3 regions of the Falsiroseomonas sp. E2-1-a4 genome follow, and region 2 is predicted to be linked to each of the others. Evidence: predicted binding sites of a transcription regulator. Region 2 holds the regulator's gene; each other region holds the start of a gene.

Region 1 (5,752 bases), on a different contig from region 2:
TCGACCTGATGGAGGGGGTGGAGGACATTCCCGGCATCACCCTGACCGAGGGGTTGAAGTGGAACTGGGAGAGCTTCCCGGAATACCTCGACGTGCTGGGTTCCATGCCGCGCACCATCGATATCGGCGCGCAGATCGCCCACCACCCGCTGCGCGTCTATGTGATGGGCGAGCGCGGGCTGAACCGGCAGGCGGCGACGGCGGATGACATGGAGGAGATGGCGACGCTGACGGAGCATGCGCTGCGCGCCGGCGCCTTCGGCTTCACCACCTCCCGCACCGACCAGCACAAGACGCCGACGGGCGACCTGGTGCCCGGCCGCTATGCCGAGGAGAAGGAATTGCTGGCGATCGGCCGCGCCATGGGCCGCGCCGGTCGCGGCACCTTCGGGATGCTGTCCGATTTCGAGGATGAGGCGGCGGATTTTCGCTGGATGCGGGAGTTGTCCACCATCTCCGGCCGCCCGGTCTGGTTCCTGCTGACGGACCGCAACTACGACCCGCAGCGTTGGCGCCGACTGATGGCGAATGTGGATGCGGCCCGCGCCGATGGCCTGCCGCTATCCGCGCAGGTGGCTTGCCGGCCGGTGGGCTTGATCCTGGGCCTCACCACCTCGCTGAATCCCTTTGCCCTGCGCGAGGGTTTTCACGAACTGGCGGCGCTGCCGCCAAAGGAGCAGCTGGCAAAACTGCGGGAGCCGGCGATTCGGGCGAAGATTTTGGCGGAGGAAGCCTCGGCCCGGCTGCTGCATGTGGTGCCGCCGCTGTCGCGGCAGATCGCGACGCGCTGGGACAACATGTTCGCCCTCGGTGACCCGCCGGATTACGAGCCGCCGCCGGAGCGTTCCATCGCCGCGTTGGCCGCCAAGGCCGGCCAGGACCCTGCGGCCTATTGCTACGACTACCTGACCGCCGATGATGGCGGGCGGATGCTGTATTTCCCCGTGGTGAATTATGTCGGCGGCGATCTTTCGGTCGTGCATGACATGATGCTGCACCCGCATACGGTGAACGGGCTGTCCGATGGCGGCGCGCATTGTGGCGTGATCTGCGATGCCTCCATGCCCAGCTTCATGCTGACGCATTGGGTGCGCGACCGGGTGCGCGGCGATCGCGTGTCGCTGGAATTCGCGGTGAAGCGCCAGACCAGCGAGACGGCGGATTTCTTCGGCATGACCGATCGCGGCCGGTTGCAGGTCGGCAAGAAGGCCGATGTGAACGTCATCGATTTCGAGGCGCTGCGCCTGCACCATCCGGAGATGATCTACGACCTGCCCGCCGGCGGCCGTCGCCTGGTGCAGCGGGTGGAGGGCTACGACATGACCATCGTCTCTGGCCAGCCGATCATGGAACGGGGGCAGGAGACAGGCGCGCGGCCGGGCCAGTTGGTGCGCGCAGCACAATAGGCCGGGTGGCCGGAAGCGGAGACCCCGCTTCCGGCCCGTTGCTCAGCCTTCGGATTCGCCCGGCTCGGGCGCCGTGCAGATCATCGCCTCGGTCGTCATCAGCAACCCCGCGACGGAAGCCGCGTGCTGCAAGGCGGCGCGCACCACCTTGGTCGGGTCGATGATGCCGGCCGCGACCAGGTCCTTGTGCTCGCCGGCCTGGGCGTCGTAGCCCCAATTCGGATCCGGGTTGCGCAGCACGTCGCCGGCCACCACGGCGCCATCTTCGCCGGCATTGGTGGCGATCTGCCGCAGCGGTGCAGCCACCGCGCGGCGGACGATCTCGATGCCGAATTTCTGGTCGGCATCCTCGGCATTCAGGTTTGCCAGGATCAGGCTGGCGCGCAGCAGCGCCACGCCGCCGCCGGGGACGATGCCTTCCTCAACCGCGGCACGGGTCGCATGCAGCGCGTCCTCGACGCGGTCCTTGCGTTCCTTCACCTCGACCTCGGTATTGCCACCGACCTTGATGACGGCGACGCCACCGGCCAGCTTGGCCAGGCGTTCCTGGAGCTTTTCCTTGTCGTAGTCGGAGGTGGTCTCCTCCACCTGCGCCTTGATCTGGGCGATGCGCGCCTGGATCGCGTCCTTCGCACCGGCGCCATCGACGATGGTGGTGGTTTCCTTCTCGATCCGCACATGCTTGGCGGTACCGAGCATCTCGAGCGTGACGTTCTCGAGCTTCATGCCGAGATCCTCGGAGATCACCTGCGCGCCGGTCAGCGCCGCGATGTCCTCGAGCATCGCCTTGCGACGGTCACCGAAGCCCGGCGCCTTCACGGCGGCCACCTTCAGCCCGCCGCGCAGCTTGTTCACCACCAGCGTCGCCAGCGTCTCGCCCTCGATATCCTCGGCGATGATCAGCAGCGGGCGGGCGGATTGCGCGACGGCTTCCAGCAGCGGCAGGAAGGCCTGCAGGGCGGAGAGCTTCTTCTCGCAGATCAGGATGTAGGGCGCGTCCAGCTCGACCGCCATCTTCTCCGCATTGGTCACGAAGTAGGGCGAGAGATAGCCGCGGTCGAACTGCATGCCATCGACGATCTCCAGCTCGGTAGCGGCGATCTTGCCTTCCTCGATGGTGATGACGCCTTCCTTGCCGACCTTGGTCATCGCTTCTGCGATCATCCGGCCGATCTCGGCCTCGCCATTGGCGGAGACGGTGCCGACCTGGGCGATCTCGGCCTCGCTGGCAATCGGGCGGCTGCGCGCGGCAAGCTCCGCCACCAGCGCGACCACGGCGGCATCGACGCCGCGCTTGAGGCCCATCGGGCTCATGCCGGCGGCAACCGCCTGCATGCCCTCGCGGGCGATGGCCTGGGCGAGGACGATGGCGGTGGTGGTGCCGTCACCGGCGATGTCCTTGGTCTTGGACGCCACTTCCCGCACGAGCTGCGCGCCCATGTTTTCCATGCGGTCCGGCAGCTCGATCTCCATGGCGACGGAAACGCCGTCCTTGGTGATGCGCGGCGCGCCCCAGCTTTTAGCCAGCAGCACATTGCGACCCTTGGGGCCGAGCGTGACCTTCACGGATTGGGCGAGGGTGTCCACGCCGCGCAGCATCCGCTTGCGGGCATCGGCGCCGAAGCGCACGTCTTTGGCTGGCATTTTTTCAGTTCCTTGTTGGGCGCATGGCCCAGGCATGAGAGGCACGGCGTGGCGGCCCTGCGGCCGCCGGCATCAGGCCTTCATGACGCCCAGCAGGTCGGATTCCTTCAGGATCAGCAGGTCTTCCCCGTCGATCTTGACTTCGGTGCCGGACCATTTGCCGAACAGCACGCGGTCGCCGGCCTTCACATCCAGCGGCGTCAGCTTGCCATTGGCGTGGATCGCGCCCGGGCCGGTGGCGATGATCTCGCCTTCCTGCGGCTTCTCCTGGGCGGTGTCGGGAATGATGATCCCGCCGGCGGTCTTTTCCTCAGCCGCGATGCGGCGCAGCAGGACGCGGTCCTGCAGGGGGCGGAAGCTCATGGTCGGACTCTTTTGAGGATGTCGCGTCCCAACGGGGACAGCCGCGCGGGCTGGCACTCGGCCCCTCGGAGTGCCAGAGATATCGGCCTGCGCGAGGGTCCGTGCAAGTCCAAACCGTTCAGTGCGACGGTTTCAGCCCATGGTTCCCGCCAAGATGGGTGCCAAGCGCTGCGCCCAGGCCTCGATCCCGGCCGGATCGGCCAGAAGATCCTGCCGCACCTCGATCAGTGCGGCCGGGATGCCGCGCGCATCGCCATGCACCGGCACGGTGTAGTCCTCCGCCAACTCGATCCGGTAGGGCTCGTTGTCGCCCACCGTCAGCGCGGGGTCCTGGCGCAGCCCGGCGATCAGCGCGGTGCCGAAGCCGGTGGCCTCGCCATACAGTACGCCGGCCTGCCAGGGGCGGGGCATGCCGTGGAACACCGGGGTGAAGCTGTGCACGCCAAGCAGGAAGCGCGTCGGCCGCGCATCCAGGAAGCGCGCGATGCGGTGCTGGAAGGGCCAGAAATAGTCGTCCTGACGCTGCGCCACCTCCGCCGCCGTCAGCCCCTGGTTGCCGGGGATGTCGGTCGCCTCACTGCGCAGCGGAATGCTGCTGGGCACGCCGGGCGGGCGGTTGCAGTCGATCAGCAGCCGCGAATAGCCGGACAGGAACAGAGGCGCATCCAGCAGCGCCGCGAGCCGTCCGGCCAGCGCCGCCGCGCCGACGTCCCAGGCGATGTGGCGCTGCAGCTCCGCCGGTTGCAGGCCCAGCGCGTTGTAACGCGCCGGGATGTGGTTGCTGGCATGCTCGCAGACCAGCACCAGTGGCGAGGCGCCGTTCTCATTCACCACGCTGACGGCGGGCGGACCACTCAAGCCGGAACCTCATCGGTGAAGACCTGGAAATCGGTCATGGTGCACTGGCCGAAGGTGGTGGTGATGGCGACATCCGTCGCATCCCGCCCGCGCGCCATCAGGATGCGACCGATGCGCGGCGTGTTGTTGCGCGCATCGAAGGTGTGCCAGGCGCCGTCCAGATACACCTCGAACCAGGCGGCGAAATCCATCGGGCCGTAGGGCGGCGGCATGCCGATGTCACCCAGGTAGCCGGTGCAGTAGCGCGCCGGGATGTTGACGCAGCGGCACAGCGTGACGGCCAGATGCGCGAAGTCCCGGCAGACGCCGACCTGTTCCCGATGCGCGTCATGCGCGCTGCGGGTGGCGCTGGCCTTCATGTAGTCGAACTTGATGTGGTTGTGGGCGTAGTCGCAGATGGCCTGCACCCGCGCCCAGCCTTCCGGCCCCTGGCCGAACTGCGCCCAGGCGAAATCGCCCAGCTTGTCCGTGTCGCAGTAGCGGCTGCCCAGCAGGTAGACCAGCGCCTCATCCGGCAGATCCTCCACCCGGTGCTGGCGGGCATAGGGGAGCAGCGGGTCTGGCCGCCCGGTATCCTGCACCAGCAGACGGGTCGAGATCACCAGCCGCCCGGCGGGGGCGACGATGCGCGTGCAGGTGTTGCCGAAGCCATCCCGGTAGTGCCGGGCGGGGATGGCCGGCTCGAAAGTGACCTGGTGCGGGCCGATCAGGTCCGGGGTGCGGGACGGATGCGGGCTGATCATCAGCAGCATCGGGGTCGGCTGCGGGCATTCGTAAGTGATCTGGCAGCCGGCGCTGATGCGCATGGCGGACTCCTTGAGTGAAAGATGACGTTGGCGCCGAAACGCAATGACGTGAACGAAATGAAATCGCGCGGGTTCCCCGCATTGGGCCGAGGCGGGTCCCCCGCTTGAGCCAGGTCGGGACCCCCGCGGGAATCCAGGGCGGGTCCCCCGCATTTGGGCCGCAGCCGCCGGTAGACAGCGCCAGGTCGGGGCGCCACCATGACGTGTCCAGATGACAAGCACGCCAACCAGCCGCTTCCCCGCTTCCGGGCCACCAGACCCTCGCGGGCCGGTGGCACGTGATGGGCTGGGGCTGAAGCCCGGCGCGGCGCCGCTGCGGGTCGGCTTCGTCCTGATACCCGGCTTTCCGATGCTGACCTATGCCTGTTCGGTGGAGCCCTTCCGCGCCGCGAATGATCTGGCCGGCGCCGAGCTCTACCGCTGGGTGCATATCTCGCCGGATGGCCTGCCGGTGCGCGCGTCCAACGGCGTGTCCATCGTGGCGGAACAGGGCACGGACCAGCCCGGCCAGGTGGATGCGCTGTTCGTCTGCGCCGGCGGCAACCCCGCGGGCTTCGAGGATGCCGTAACGCTGGCCTGGCTGCGGGCCGAGGCGGCGCGCGGCATCCGCATCGGCGGCGTCTCCGGCGGCCCCTACATCCTGGCTCGTGCCGGGCTGCTGGCGGGTTATCGCTG
Region 2 (5,752 bases):
CCAAAAGCACGGCGACATCATCATCAAGCCGCTGTTCGGCAATGGCGGCGCCGGCGTCTTCCACCTGCGCCCCGAAGACCCGAATATGAATGCGCTGGTGGAAATGTTCACCGAGCGGTCGCGGGAGCCGCTGGTGATCCAGAAATACGTCCCCGCCGTGCGGGAGGGCGACAAGCGTATCATCCTGGTGGACGGCGTCGCCATGGGCGCCATCAACCGCGTGCCCGCGGCCGGTGAGGCGCGGTCCAACATGCATGTGGGCGGCAAGGCCACCCCGACCGTGATGACGGACCGCGAAAAAGAAATCTGCGCGGCGATCGGGCCGGAATTGCAGGCGCGCGGCATGATCTTCGTCGGCATCGACGTGATCGGCGGCTATCTGACCGAGATCAACGTCACCTCCCCCACCGGCCTGCAGGAAATCGCCCGCTTCGACGGCGTGCATCTGGAGCGTGCGCTGTGGGACGCGATCGAAGCCAAGGTCTCGCCGTGAAACACAAGGCACCGCACCGCAACGCGGACTGAAATCGCCGCGCGACCCGTCCCGCCCATGCTGCGGGGCGGGAGGACAGGGCGATGTCGGACTACAACACGAAGTTCGCTTCCCGCATCGGCGCGGTGGGGCTGAAACATTTCAACGCCTCGGAACTGCTGTCGCGGACCGCGGGCAAGAACAAATTCGGCACGAAGAACAGCAAGCCGCCCGAGAAGCTGTGGGACAACATCATCCCCACCATCATCGTGCTGGATGCGCTGCGGGAACATCTCGGCAAGACGATCAACCTGGTCAGCATCTATCGCAGCGAGGCCTACAACCAAGCCTCATCGGACAGCAGCACGGGCTATACCGGCCGCGCCAAGACCAGCCAGCACATGGCCTTCACCGCCATCGACTTCAAAGTCGCCGGCATGGCCTGCACGGAGGTCGAGAAGATCCTGAAGGAGTGGAGCAATTCCGGGAAGATGTTCCATTCCCCGGTGATGTTCGAACGGAAGGCGGAGAAGGTCGCCGCCGGCAACATCCCCTTCGGAGAGTTGCCGCGGCTGTGGAAGCTGGGCCCCTTCGGCGTGTGGTTCGCCTTCAAGGGCTACATCCACGCCTATCCGTCCGAGAACTTCACCCACATCGACACCCGCGGCATGACCAGCAAGATGTCGGAGTGAAGCTCAGCCGCGGCGCCCGGCCACTGCCCGGAACACCGCCAGCACCAGCACCGCGCCGACCACCGCGCCGATGAAGCCCGCACCCTCCCCGGCCCGGTACCAGCCGATCGCCTGGCCCAGCCAGGTCGCCACCACGGCGCCCAGGATGCCGAGCAGGATGGTGATGATGAAGCCGCCCGGGTCCCGCCCCGGCATCAGGAATTTTGCCAAGGCGCCGGCCAGGAAGCCGATGATGATCGTCCAGATGAAACCCATGTCGTCGTAGCTCCGCGTGATATCGATGAAAGCGCCGCAGGGCGCGCGGGTTCCCCGAACGAAAATCCTACCGGCGGCACACCAGGCGCGGACGTGCGCCGGCGCCCGGTGGGATCACCAGCCGCGCCCGCAACCCCGGCGCGCATAGCCCGGCCACCACCCTTGGCGCCAGCGCCGCACCCTGCGCCACCCGCACCCGCGTGTGATAGGCGAGGCCCCGGCCCGGCTCGGCCGAATGATACTGCGCCACCGCCTCCGCCCAACTCGCCGTGCGGCCGCGCAGCTCCCGCAGGAAGCGCACGGCATAGGCAACGTTGCTGGGCGGGTGGAAGGCCTGGGTAAGGTCCGGAAAGGCCTCCGGGTGATAGACCAGGTTCACCTGCATGCAGCCGACATCGATGGAACGCCGGCCATCCTCGCGCAGCGCCTGCACCGTCTCCACCGCCTCGGTCGCGGTTTCCGGGAAGATGCTCTCGCCGCCGGCATTCAGCGCGAAGGGCCAGGGGGCGGCGCCGCCACCGGGGCGGGCGCGGCTGCTTTCGACCCGGGCGATGGCCAACAGCAACCCATCCGGGATGCCGCTCCGGGACTCCGCGGCCGTGATGGCGCGGGTGCAGGCGGTCCAGGGATCATCCACGGCGACCTGGGCCGACAGGCCCGACGACCAGGTGAGCAGCGCGAGGAGGAGGGCAAGGCGCAGCATGGCCGCCACCTGCCCGCCTTGCCCGCGGGGCGTCAACCGTGCCGGGTTCAAAGCCAGGCGATCGGCACCTCCATCCAAGTCCGGGAACCAGTCAGGAAGCCGGTCAGGAAAAACGCCGGCTCGACCGGCCCGACCAGCAGCAACAGGCCCAGCCCGACCGCCGCGACGGAGGCCAGCAGCAGCGCCACCATCCGCCCGGCCCCCCGCACCGGCGCCACAAGCAGGGAGGACAGCACCCCCGCCCCGCCCGCCAGCAGCAGCGATGCCGCCGCGAACACCGCTGTCATTCGCACCCAAGCCCGCCCCATGTCGCGACCCCCGTGTTGCCGCAGGCTAGCCCGGCCGTTGTAACCGCCATGTGGCGCAATCATGTCGAAAGCTTGCCACCGGGGCAGCGCCGCCCGACATAGGGCGATGATGCCCGACGGGCACGCCCCGGCGCGGTTGACCCGGCCACATCCCGCCCCCTAGCGTCATCCCTTTGCAACTTCACGGTTTGGGACATGCCCCTATGGGTCCAATCGCCAGGCCGCCGCGACCCACCGGGTCGCCCGCGATGAGCCCCTTGCCACCCGGGCTGGACGACCGCAGCGCGGCGATCTTCCGGGAGCTGGTGGAAACCTACGTCCAGACCGGGGAGCCGGTGGGGTCCCGCACCCTGTCGCGCCGGCTGCCGCACGCCCTGTCCCCGGCCACCATCCGCAATGTCATGGCGGATCTGGAGGATGCCGGGCTGCTGTTTGCCCCGCACACCTCCGCCGGGCGGCTGCCGACGGAACGCGGGTTGCGGCTGTTCGTGGACGGTTTGCTGCAATTCGGCGCCCTGCCGGAGGAGGAGCGGGACGCCATCGCCGCCCGCTGCGCCGCCGGCGGCCGGTCCTTGCAGGAAACGCTGGGCGAGGCGAGCCAGATGCTCTCGGGCCTCGCCGGCGCCGCGGGGCTGGTGGTGGCGCCCAAGCGGGAAGCGCCGGTGCGGCATATCGAATTCGTGGCACTCGGCACCGGGCGGGCGTTGGTGGTGCTGGTGACGGCCGATGGCCAGGTGGAGAACCGCGTCATCGAGGTGCCGCTCGGCCTGCCGCCTTCCGCCCTGCAACAGGCCAGCAACTACCTGAACGCCCGCCTTTCGGGCCGCACGCTGGAGGAAACCCGCGGCACGGTGGCGGAGGAGATCGCCGCCAACCGCACGGCGCTGGACGCCCTGACGCAGCAGGTGATCGAGGCCGGGCTCGGCACCTGGGCCGGCGGCGCCGGCGGGTCGCTGATCCTGCGCGGCCAGGCCAAGCTGTTGCAGAATCTCGGCCTGGACCACGCCCAGCGGGTGCAAGAAATCCAGGCGCTGTTCGAGCGGCTGGAAGCGCAGGAGACGATGCTGCGGCTGCTCGACCTGGCCCAGCGCGGGGAGGGGGTGCAGATTTTTATTGGTGCCGAGAGCGGGTTGTTCGACAGCGCCGGCCTGTCCATGGTCGTCTCGCCCTTCCGCAACGGGGCGGAGCAGATCGTGGGCGCCATCGGCGTGATCGGGCCGACGCGCATCAACTACGGGCGGATCATCCCGGTGGTGGATTACACGGCGCGGGTGATCGGGCGGCTGCTGGGCTAGCAGGCGCGATCTAAGCTATATCTGCGGCGAGCAGGAGAGCACCTTGGTCCACATCACCTCCCCCGCCTTCAAGGCGAATGCCGCCCGCGCCCTGGCCGATGCCGGGCTGCAGAAGGCGCTCGATCGCAGCAAGAGCACCTCCCACGGCAAGCGCGCCGCCGCGGTGGCCGCCCTGCCGGAGTTCGAGCAGCTGCGCGACATCGGCCGCGACATCAAGAACCACACCCTGGCGAACCTGGATTTCTACCTGGAGGCCTATGCCGCCCAGGTGGAGCGCGCCGGCGGCACCGTCCATTGGTGCTCGACCGCCGATGAAGCCCGCGCGGCGGTCCTGAAGATCTGCCGCGACAAGGGCGCGCGCACGGTCACCAAGGGCAAGTCGATGATCTCCGAGGAGCTCGGCATCAACGAGCATCTGGAGGCCCATGGCATCGAGCCGGTGGAAACCGACCTCGGCGAGTACATTTTGCAGATTCGCAAGGAACCGCCGAGCCACATCATCGGCCCGGCTTTCCATCTCAATCGCGAAGACTGGGAAAAGACCTTCCGGGAGATCCATACGGAACTTCCGAAGGACCGCGTGTTCCACGAACGTAGCGACATCATGGCCGAAGCCCGCACCAAGCTGCGGTCGCGCTTCCTGGCCGCCGATGTCGGCATCACCGGCGCCAACTTCCTGATCGCCGAGACCGGCAGCAACGTCATCGTCACCAACGAAGGCAATGGCGACCTGACGCAGACGCTGCCCAAGACGCACATCGTGCTGGCCAGCATCGAAAAGGTCGTGCCGACGCTGGAGGATGCGACCAGCCTGCTGCGCCTGCTGGCGCGGTCCGCCACCGGCCAGGATTTTTCCGTCTACACCACCTTCTCCACCGGCATCCGGCGCGAAGCCGACCTGGATGGGCCGGAGGACTACCATGTGGTCCTGATCGACAATGGCCGGTCCAACATGATCGGCACCGATTTCCAGGAAATGCTGCGCTGCATCCGCTGCGCCGCCTGCATGAACCACTGCCCGGTCTATGGCGTGGCCGGCGGGCATGCCTATGGCTGGGTCTATCCCGGCCCGATGGGCAGCGTGCTGACCCCGACGCTGATCGGCATCGACAAGGCCGGCAACCTGCCGAACGCCAGTACCTTCTGCGGCAAATGCGAAAGCGTCTGCCCGGTGAAGATCCCGCTGCCAAAACTGATGCGGCATTGGCGCGAACGCGAATTCGAGCGGCATCTGTCGCCGCAATCCGTCCGCTCCGGCCTCGCCTTCTGGGCCTGGTTCGCCAAGCGGCCCGGCATGTACCGGATGGCGACCAGGCTCGGCATCGGCGCGCTGTCGCTGCTCGGCCGCGGCAAAGGCGCCTTCAAGTCGCTGCCGCTGGCCGGCGGCTGGACCGCGGGGCGGGATCTGCCGGCGCCGGAACCGGGCGGGACCTTCATGGCCCGCTACAAGGCCCAGCAGCGGGCGGCGCGCCGATGAGCCGCGACCCGATGCTGCCGGCGGGCGACGAGGCGGAGCGCATCCATGGCTACCGCTTCCCCGACCAGCGCGCGCCCACTCGCACCGCCCCCCGCCCCACCGGGACACTTGAAGAAATCTATGCCCGCATCGACGCGGACACCCCCGCGGCGCGGCTGAACGAGGATCTGGACCGGATCGAGTTCGCGCTGGGCAAGCTGGAACAGGCGGTGCGCGACGCGATGGAGGCCGAACGGCCATGAGCAAGGACGCCATCCTCGGCGCCATCCGCCGCGGCCTGAAGCGCGGCCCGCTGCCGGCCGACCAGCAGGCGATGCTCGCGGGCCGCATCGCCACGCATCCGCGCCATCTGATCCCGGCCCGGTCCCGCCTGCCGCGGCCCGAGCAGATCGCGCTGTTCATCCGCAATGTGGAGAAGGAATTCGGCACGGTCGAACGCGTGCCCGACCACGCCGCCATCCCCGCCGCCGTCGCCGATTACCTGGCCGCGCAGAACCTGCCCGCCCGTCTGGTGATGGCGCCGCACCCGGAGCTGACGGGCATCGACTGG
Region 3 (5,752 bases), on a different contig from region 2:
TGCAGCGCCGTGCGCACGACCTTGGTCGGGTCGATGATGCCGGCGTCCACCAGGTTCTTGTACTCGTCCTTCTGGGCGTCGTAGCCGAAGGTGTACTCGTCGCTGCGCAGCACTTCACCCGCAACCACGGCGCCATCCTTGCCGGCGTTCTCGGCGATCTGCTTCAGCGGCGCCTGGATGGCGCGGCGAACGATCTCGATGCCGACCTGCTCGTCGCTGTTCGCACCCTTCAGGGTGTGCAGGTTGGTGCTGGCGCGCAGCAGCGCGGTGCCACCGCCCGGCACGATGCCTTCCTGAACCGCGGCGCGGGTCGCATGCAGCGCGTCGTCAACGCGATCCTTGCGCTCCTTCACCTCGACCTCGGTCGAGCCGCCGACGCGGATGACGGCGACGCCACCAGCCAGCTTCGCCAGGCGCTCCTGCAGCTTCTCACGGTCGTAGTCCGAGGTGGTCTCCTCGATCTGCGCCTTGATCTGCTCGCAACGGCCCTGGATCTCGGTCTTCTCGCCGGCGCCGTCGACGATCGTGGTGTTTTCCTTCTCGATCTTCACCAGCTTGGCGCGGCCGAGCATGGCGAGGGTCACGTTCTCGAGCTTGATGCCGAGATCCTCGGAAATCACCTGGCCACCGGTCAGGATCGCGATGTCTTCCAGCATCGCCTTGCGGCGATCACCGAAGCCCGGCGCCTTGACGGCGGCGATCTTCAGGCCACCACGCAGCTTGTTCACGACCAGGGTCGCGAGCGCCTCGCCCTCGACGTCCTCGGCCACGATCACCAGCGGGCGACCGGACTGCACGACGGCTTCGAGCAGCGGCAGCATCGGCTGGAGCTGGGAGAGCTTCTTCTCGAAGATGAGGAGGTAGGGGTTCTCCATCTCCGCGATCATCTTCTCCGCATTCGTGATGAAGTACGGGGAGACGTAGCCGCGGTCGAACTGCATGCCCTCGACGACATCGAGCTCGGTCTGGATGGACTTGGCTTCCTCGACGGTGATGACACCCTCGTTGCCAACCTTCTCCATCGCCTTGGCGATCATCTCGCCAATCTCGGACTCGCCGTTGGCGGAGAGGGTGCCGACCTGCGCCACTTCGGCGGAGGTGGTGATCTTCTTCGTCTTGGCTTCCAGCTCGGCGACGATCTGGATGACCGCCTTGTCGATGCCGCGCTTCAGGTCCATCGGGTTCATGCCGGCGGCAACCGCCTTGGCACCCTCACGGACGATCGCCTGCGCCAGGACGGTCGCGGTGGTCGTGCCGTCGCCGGCCGTGTCGTTGGTCTTCGAGGCCACTTCGCGCACCATCTGCGCGCCCATGTTCTCGAACTTGTCGGCCAGCTCGATCTCCTTGGCGACGGTGACGCCGTCCTTGGTGATGCGCGGCGCGCCGAAGCTCTTGTCGATGACGACGTTGCGGCCCTTGGGGCCCAGCGTCACCTTCACGGCGTCGGCCAGAATGTCCACGCCGCGAATCATCTTCTCGCGCGCGGAGGCGCCGAACTTAACGTCTTTAGCTGCCATGGTGATAAATCCCAATCAATCCGTTGAGGAAACCAAGCGAAGTATTGGCCGAGCGGCAGGAGACGGGGCGCGGTGTCCTGCGCCCCTTTCCGCCGTCGTCAGGCCGCCTTCGCCACGGAAGGGGTGTCGAGGATGCCCATGATGTCGGACTCCTTCATGATGAGGAGCTCCTCGCCATCGAGCTTCACTTCGGTGCCCGACCACTTGCCGAACAGGATGCGGTCGCCGGCCTTCACGTCGAGCGCGCGGAGCTCGCCCTTGTCGTTCAGCGTGCCGGAACCGACGGAGATGACTTCTCCCTCCTGCGGCTTTTCCTTGGCGGTGTCGGGGATGATGATGCCGCCCTTGCTCTTCTCTTCGGCCGTAACGCGGCGGACGAGAACGCGGTCATGCAGTGGACGAAAGCCCATGGACTTCTCCTGTCGCTTCCAGTGATTGGCAAGCTCTTCCGGAGATAACAGCGGCCAGCGAACCCGATCCGGCGCCGCTAGCACTCCCCCCAGAGGAGTGCCAGCGATGTAGGCCAGCACCCGCGAAACGTCAAGTCTCGGCAGCACTCTCCGAGTGCGAGTGCTAACACATTGTTTGCGAAGGTTTTTCTTGCAAAGCCAGCCTCCCTCCATGCCATGCTGACCTGCCTCGGAGGTGCCTTTGCCCCCGGGACACGCGCAATGGCCCAGGCAGGGCCGGGAAGGAGCACGATGGAACTCGCTGGCCTCGAACGCTTCGCAAACCCCGCTGCGGCGCCCGATTGGCGCCTGACCACGGCGGAAATCCTGTACCACATGCCGGACCATCCCGGGCTGCTGCAGACCTTCATCTGGCAGAAGCACGACTTGGCGCCGAGCTTCCCGGCGCTCGGCCAGTTCCTGGCCTTCTGGCAGCGCGAGATCGAGGGGCCGCTGCATTCCGTCCGCGTCGCCTCCACCGCCCTGATCAGGCCGGCGGAGCTGCGCTATGCCGGCGGGCAGTTCATCCTGCACTGAGTTCCGGAGACAACGCCGGCAGGGCCGCGGCCAGCTTCGCCTCGAATTCGCTGGCCCGGCCCTTGCCGAGCACGGTGTTGTAATACGCCTTCCAATAGGCGCCCATCGCCCGCACATCGCCCGCCGCCGGCGGCGCGCCCGGCGCGCGACGGAACCGCAGCCGCGCCATCACCGCGGCATAGACGTGGTTGTGCACCAGAAGCTCCGCCTTCGGCCGGCCCACCGCGGCGCCCGGAACCGCCCGCACGCGCGCCGCAAGCGCCGGGCGGAAGGTCAGGAAGGTCGCCCAGATATCGTCATGCGTTGCCGGCTCCATCTGGAAATAGCCCAGCGCCGGCCCGCGCGTGCCGTCCCGGTTGGCCAATTGGCGCAGATGCCGCAGGCCGCTTTCCTGCAATGCGGTGCCGAGCAGCAATTGCCGCACCCCCGCCAGCCGCTCCGGCGGATCCAGCGCCAGCGCCACCAGCGCCGGGTCGATCACCTGTGCGGTGAAAGGCCCGGGTGTCCAGACGGTCTCGGCCATGGCGCGCCTCCCTGCAACGGGATGGCGACATAGCCGATCATAGGAAAATATTCAAGACTTCATTTCAGCTCCGCAGCCGCGCCGCGGGGCCCAGACGCGGTGCCGCATCCATCAGCCCGGCGACGATCGCCCGCCGCACCGGCGCCAGCACGGCCCCTGCCCCGATGAGTGCGGCGCGGGCCAGGCGGGCCGGGGCGCGGTCATCCGAATACAGCCGCGCCACCGCATTGGTCGCCACGAACAGCGGCAGCGTCGCCCGCCGATGGGCGCCGGCATAGCGGAACAGCCCCGCCACCGCCCCCGGATCGCTGGCGCCGCGGATCGCGCCGGCCAGGATCTCGGCGCCCGACAGTCCGAAATTGAAGCCATGCGCCGTCACCGGATGCATCCCCACCGCCGCATCCCCCAGCAGCGCGAAACGCCGCCCGACGAAGCGATGCGCATAGGCGGCGACCAGCGGATACAGATGCCGCGTGCCCGCCAGCCTCATCGCGCCGAGCCGCCCCTGGTAGCGCCGCGTCACCTCTGCCCCGAAGGCCTCCGGCGTCATCGCCATCGCCGCCTCTGCCTCCGCCGGCGCAAGGGTCAGCACCGCAGAGGACATGGCGCCGTTCAGCGGCAGCATGGCGATGGTCTGGCCATGGCCGAACCATTCGGTGGCGATGCCATCATGCGGCGCCTCATGCGCCACGCGGGCCACGATCATGCTGCGCCCGAAATCCAGCATCGCGGCGCCGATCCCGGCCAGGCGCCGAGCCTCGGAGAAGCGCGAATCGGCGGCGACGACGACCCGCGCGGAAACCGTATCGCCCCCCTCCAGCGTCACCACAGCCTGCTGAGGCGCCAGTGAAAGGCCGGTGACGGCGCGGCCGGCGACCAGCCGTGCCTCGGTGGTGGCGGCGGTCTGGAACAGGGCGCGGCGGATCAGCTGATTCGGCACCAGCCGCCCCAGCGGCTCCCCCGCCCGCCCCGGCGCGAAGCGCAGCGCCAGCGGGTTGGCGCCGTTCAGCACCTTCGCCTCCCGCAAGGGTGCCGTCTCGGCCATGGGAATATGCGCCCATGCGCCCAGTTCCCGCAGAATGGCCTGGGAGCGATGGGTCAGCGCGATCTCCCGCCCATCGAAGGCCGGATCGGCGATGGCTGCTTCCGGCGCGCGTTCCAGCAAGGTGATCCGCAGCCCGCTGCCGGCGAGCGCACAGGCCAAAGCGAGGCCCGCGGGCCCGGCTCCGATGATGGCGACATCCGTATCCATGGCCACTCCTTCCCCCGGACCATGTCGGGGCGTCCATGACCCTGCGCAAGCCGCGCGTCAGTTTTCGCCGTCCAGCGCGCGTGCCGCCCGATGCCGCCGCAGCAGCACCAGGCCGATGCCCGCCGAGACGACGAACAGCCCGACCCCCAGCGCCAATTGCCAGACGCCCTCCACCCGTATGCCCTTGCCGAGCAGGGCGAAGACCACCGTCTGCGGCAGGTAGCCGAGCGCCGAGGCCGCCAGGAACGGCCCGGCCGCCAGCCCGGCCATGCCCCCCAGCAGGTTGAGTGCCAGATTGTTCCCGACCGGCAGCAGCCGCAGCGCCAGCGTCGCCTCGAACGGGCTTTGGCGCAGCGCGTCGCGCAGCGGTCGCAGCCGGTGGCCGAAGCGCCCCGCCATGCGGCGTTCCGCCCAGCCCCGCCCGAGCAGCCGCGCCCAGGCATAAGATGCCGCGCAACCGAGCAATTGCGCCGCCAGCGCGAGGCCCGTGCCGAGCAGCGCGCCGAAGCCGTAGCCGCCGAGGAAGGCGATGCTCTGCCGCGGCACGCCGGCCGCGGTCAGCGCGGCGCCGACCAGCACGAAGACCAGCTCACCCCAATGCCCCTCGCCGCGCAGGTCGCGGTCCACCCAGCCCATGCCAGGCACGCCGCCCATCTGCCGCAGCAGCGCGCCGGCGGCCAGAAGCCCGGCAGCCAGCAGCAGCAGCTTGGCCAGCGACTTCCAGCGTTCGGACATGGCTCAGCCCTCCGGCGGGGCCCAGGGGGGCAGGCTGACCCGTTCGGCCAGCGGCCGCTTCCAGCGACGCTGCAGCCAGATCACGCCCAGCATGTCCGAGATGCTGACCACCAGCCGGTCCAGCGTGCCGTAATTCGATTGCCCACGCAGCCGCGGCCGGTGGTTCACCGCCTCGCTCACCACCCGCCCGCCGGCCCGCAGCACCAGGGCGGGCAAATAGCGGTGCATGTGGTCAAAGCGCGGCAGTTCCAGGAACAGGGCGCGCGGGAACACCTTCAGCCCGCAGCCGGTATCCGGCGTCGCATCGCCCAGCAGCCGGGCGCGGATGGTATTGGCCATCCGGCTGGTCACCCGCTTGACGCCACTGTCCTTGCGCTTCGTGCGATGCCCGGCAACCAGCAGGTCACCGCCGCCGCCCTCCGCCTGGGCGCGCGCCCACAAAGCGGGGATGTCGGCCGGGTCGTTCTGGCCGTCGCCATCCAGCGTGGCGATCCAGGCCGCGCGGGCCGCCAGCACGCCGCTGACCACCCCGGCCGACTGGCCGCAGGAAGATGCGTGGCGCAGCACCACCACCGGGTAGCGGGACGCCGCCTCCAGCAGTCTTTCCCGCGTGTCGTCGGTGGAGCCGTCATCGACACAGACGATTTCATACGGGTGCCCGGCCAGCGCCTGCGCGATCTCCGCGATCAGCGGCAGCACATTGGGGCCCTCATTCCGCATCGGGATGACGACGGAAATC

Evidence for each region. Region 2 encodes HrcA, which represses chaperone genes, less so after heat shock. Its sites were predicted from a motif close to GTTNGCACTCNCNNNNNGNGAGTGCNAAC; they were not measured.
Region 1: a site for HrcA is predicted at 3,463-3,491, ahead of groES (co-chaperone GroES). Genes of this name have one in related genera too.
Region 3: a site for HrcA is predicted at 2,004-2,032, ahead of groES (co-chaperone GroES). Genes of this name have one in related genera too.

The regions. Positions count from the first base shown of each region.
Region 1 covers NZ_JBHMFS010000016.1:24,618-30,369, forward strand. Annotated here, with positions in the region: gene ACFHNC_RS17210 (N-acyl-D-amino-acid deacylase family protein) at 1-1,406, shown strand, start outside; gene groL (chaperonin GroEL) at 1,449-3,050, opposite strand; gene groES (co-chaperone GroES) at 3,123-3,413, opposite strand; gene ACFHNC_RS17225 (N-formylglutamate amidohydrolase) at 3,546-4,271, opposite strand; gene ACFHNC_RS17230 (transglutaminase domain-containing protein) at 4,268-5,077, opposite strand; gene ACFHNC_RS17235 (GlxA family transcriptional regulator) at 5,289-5,752, shown strand, end outside.
Region 2 covers NZ_JBHMFS010000001.1:256,026-261,777, reverse strand. Annotated here, with positions in the region: gene gshB (glutathione synthase) at 1-493, shown strand, start outside; gene ACFHNC_RS01325 (D-Ala-D-Ala carboxypeptidase family metallohydrolase) at 577-1,164, shown strand; gene ACFHNC_RS01320 (GlsB/YeaQ/YmgE family stress response membrane protein) at 1,168-1,419, opposite strand; gene ACFHNC_RS01315 (hypothetical protein) at 1,487-2,122, opposite strand; gene ACFHNC_RS01310 (hypothetical protein) at 2,170-2,409, opposite strand; gene hrcA (heat-inducible transcriptional repressor HrcA) at 2,679-3,725, shown strand; gene ACFHNC_RS01300 (LutB/LldF family L-lactate oxidation iron-sulfur protein) at 3,769-5,202, shown strand; gene ACFHNC_RS01295 (hypothetical protein) at 5,199-5,444, shown strand; gene ACFHNC_RS01290 (LutC/YkgG family protein) at 5,441-5,752, shown strand, end outside.
Region 3 covers NZ_JBHMFS010000012.1:138,673-144,424, forward strand. Annotated here, with positions in the region: gene groL (chaperonin GroEL) at 1-1,517, opposite strand, end outside; gene groES (co-chaperone GroES) at 1,616-1,927, opposite strand; gene ACFHNC_RS14835 (usg protein) at 2,219-2,503, shown strand; gene ACFHNC_RS14840 (hypothetical protein) at 2,490-3,026, opposite strand; gene ubiM (5-demethoxyubiquinol-8 5-hydroxylase UbiM) at 3,091-4,278, opposite strand; gene ACFHNC_RS14850 (TVP38/TMEM64 family protein) at 4,336-5,013, opposite strand; gene ACFHNC_RS14855 (glycosyltransferase family 2 protein) at 5,017-5,752, opposite strand, start outside.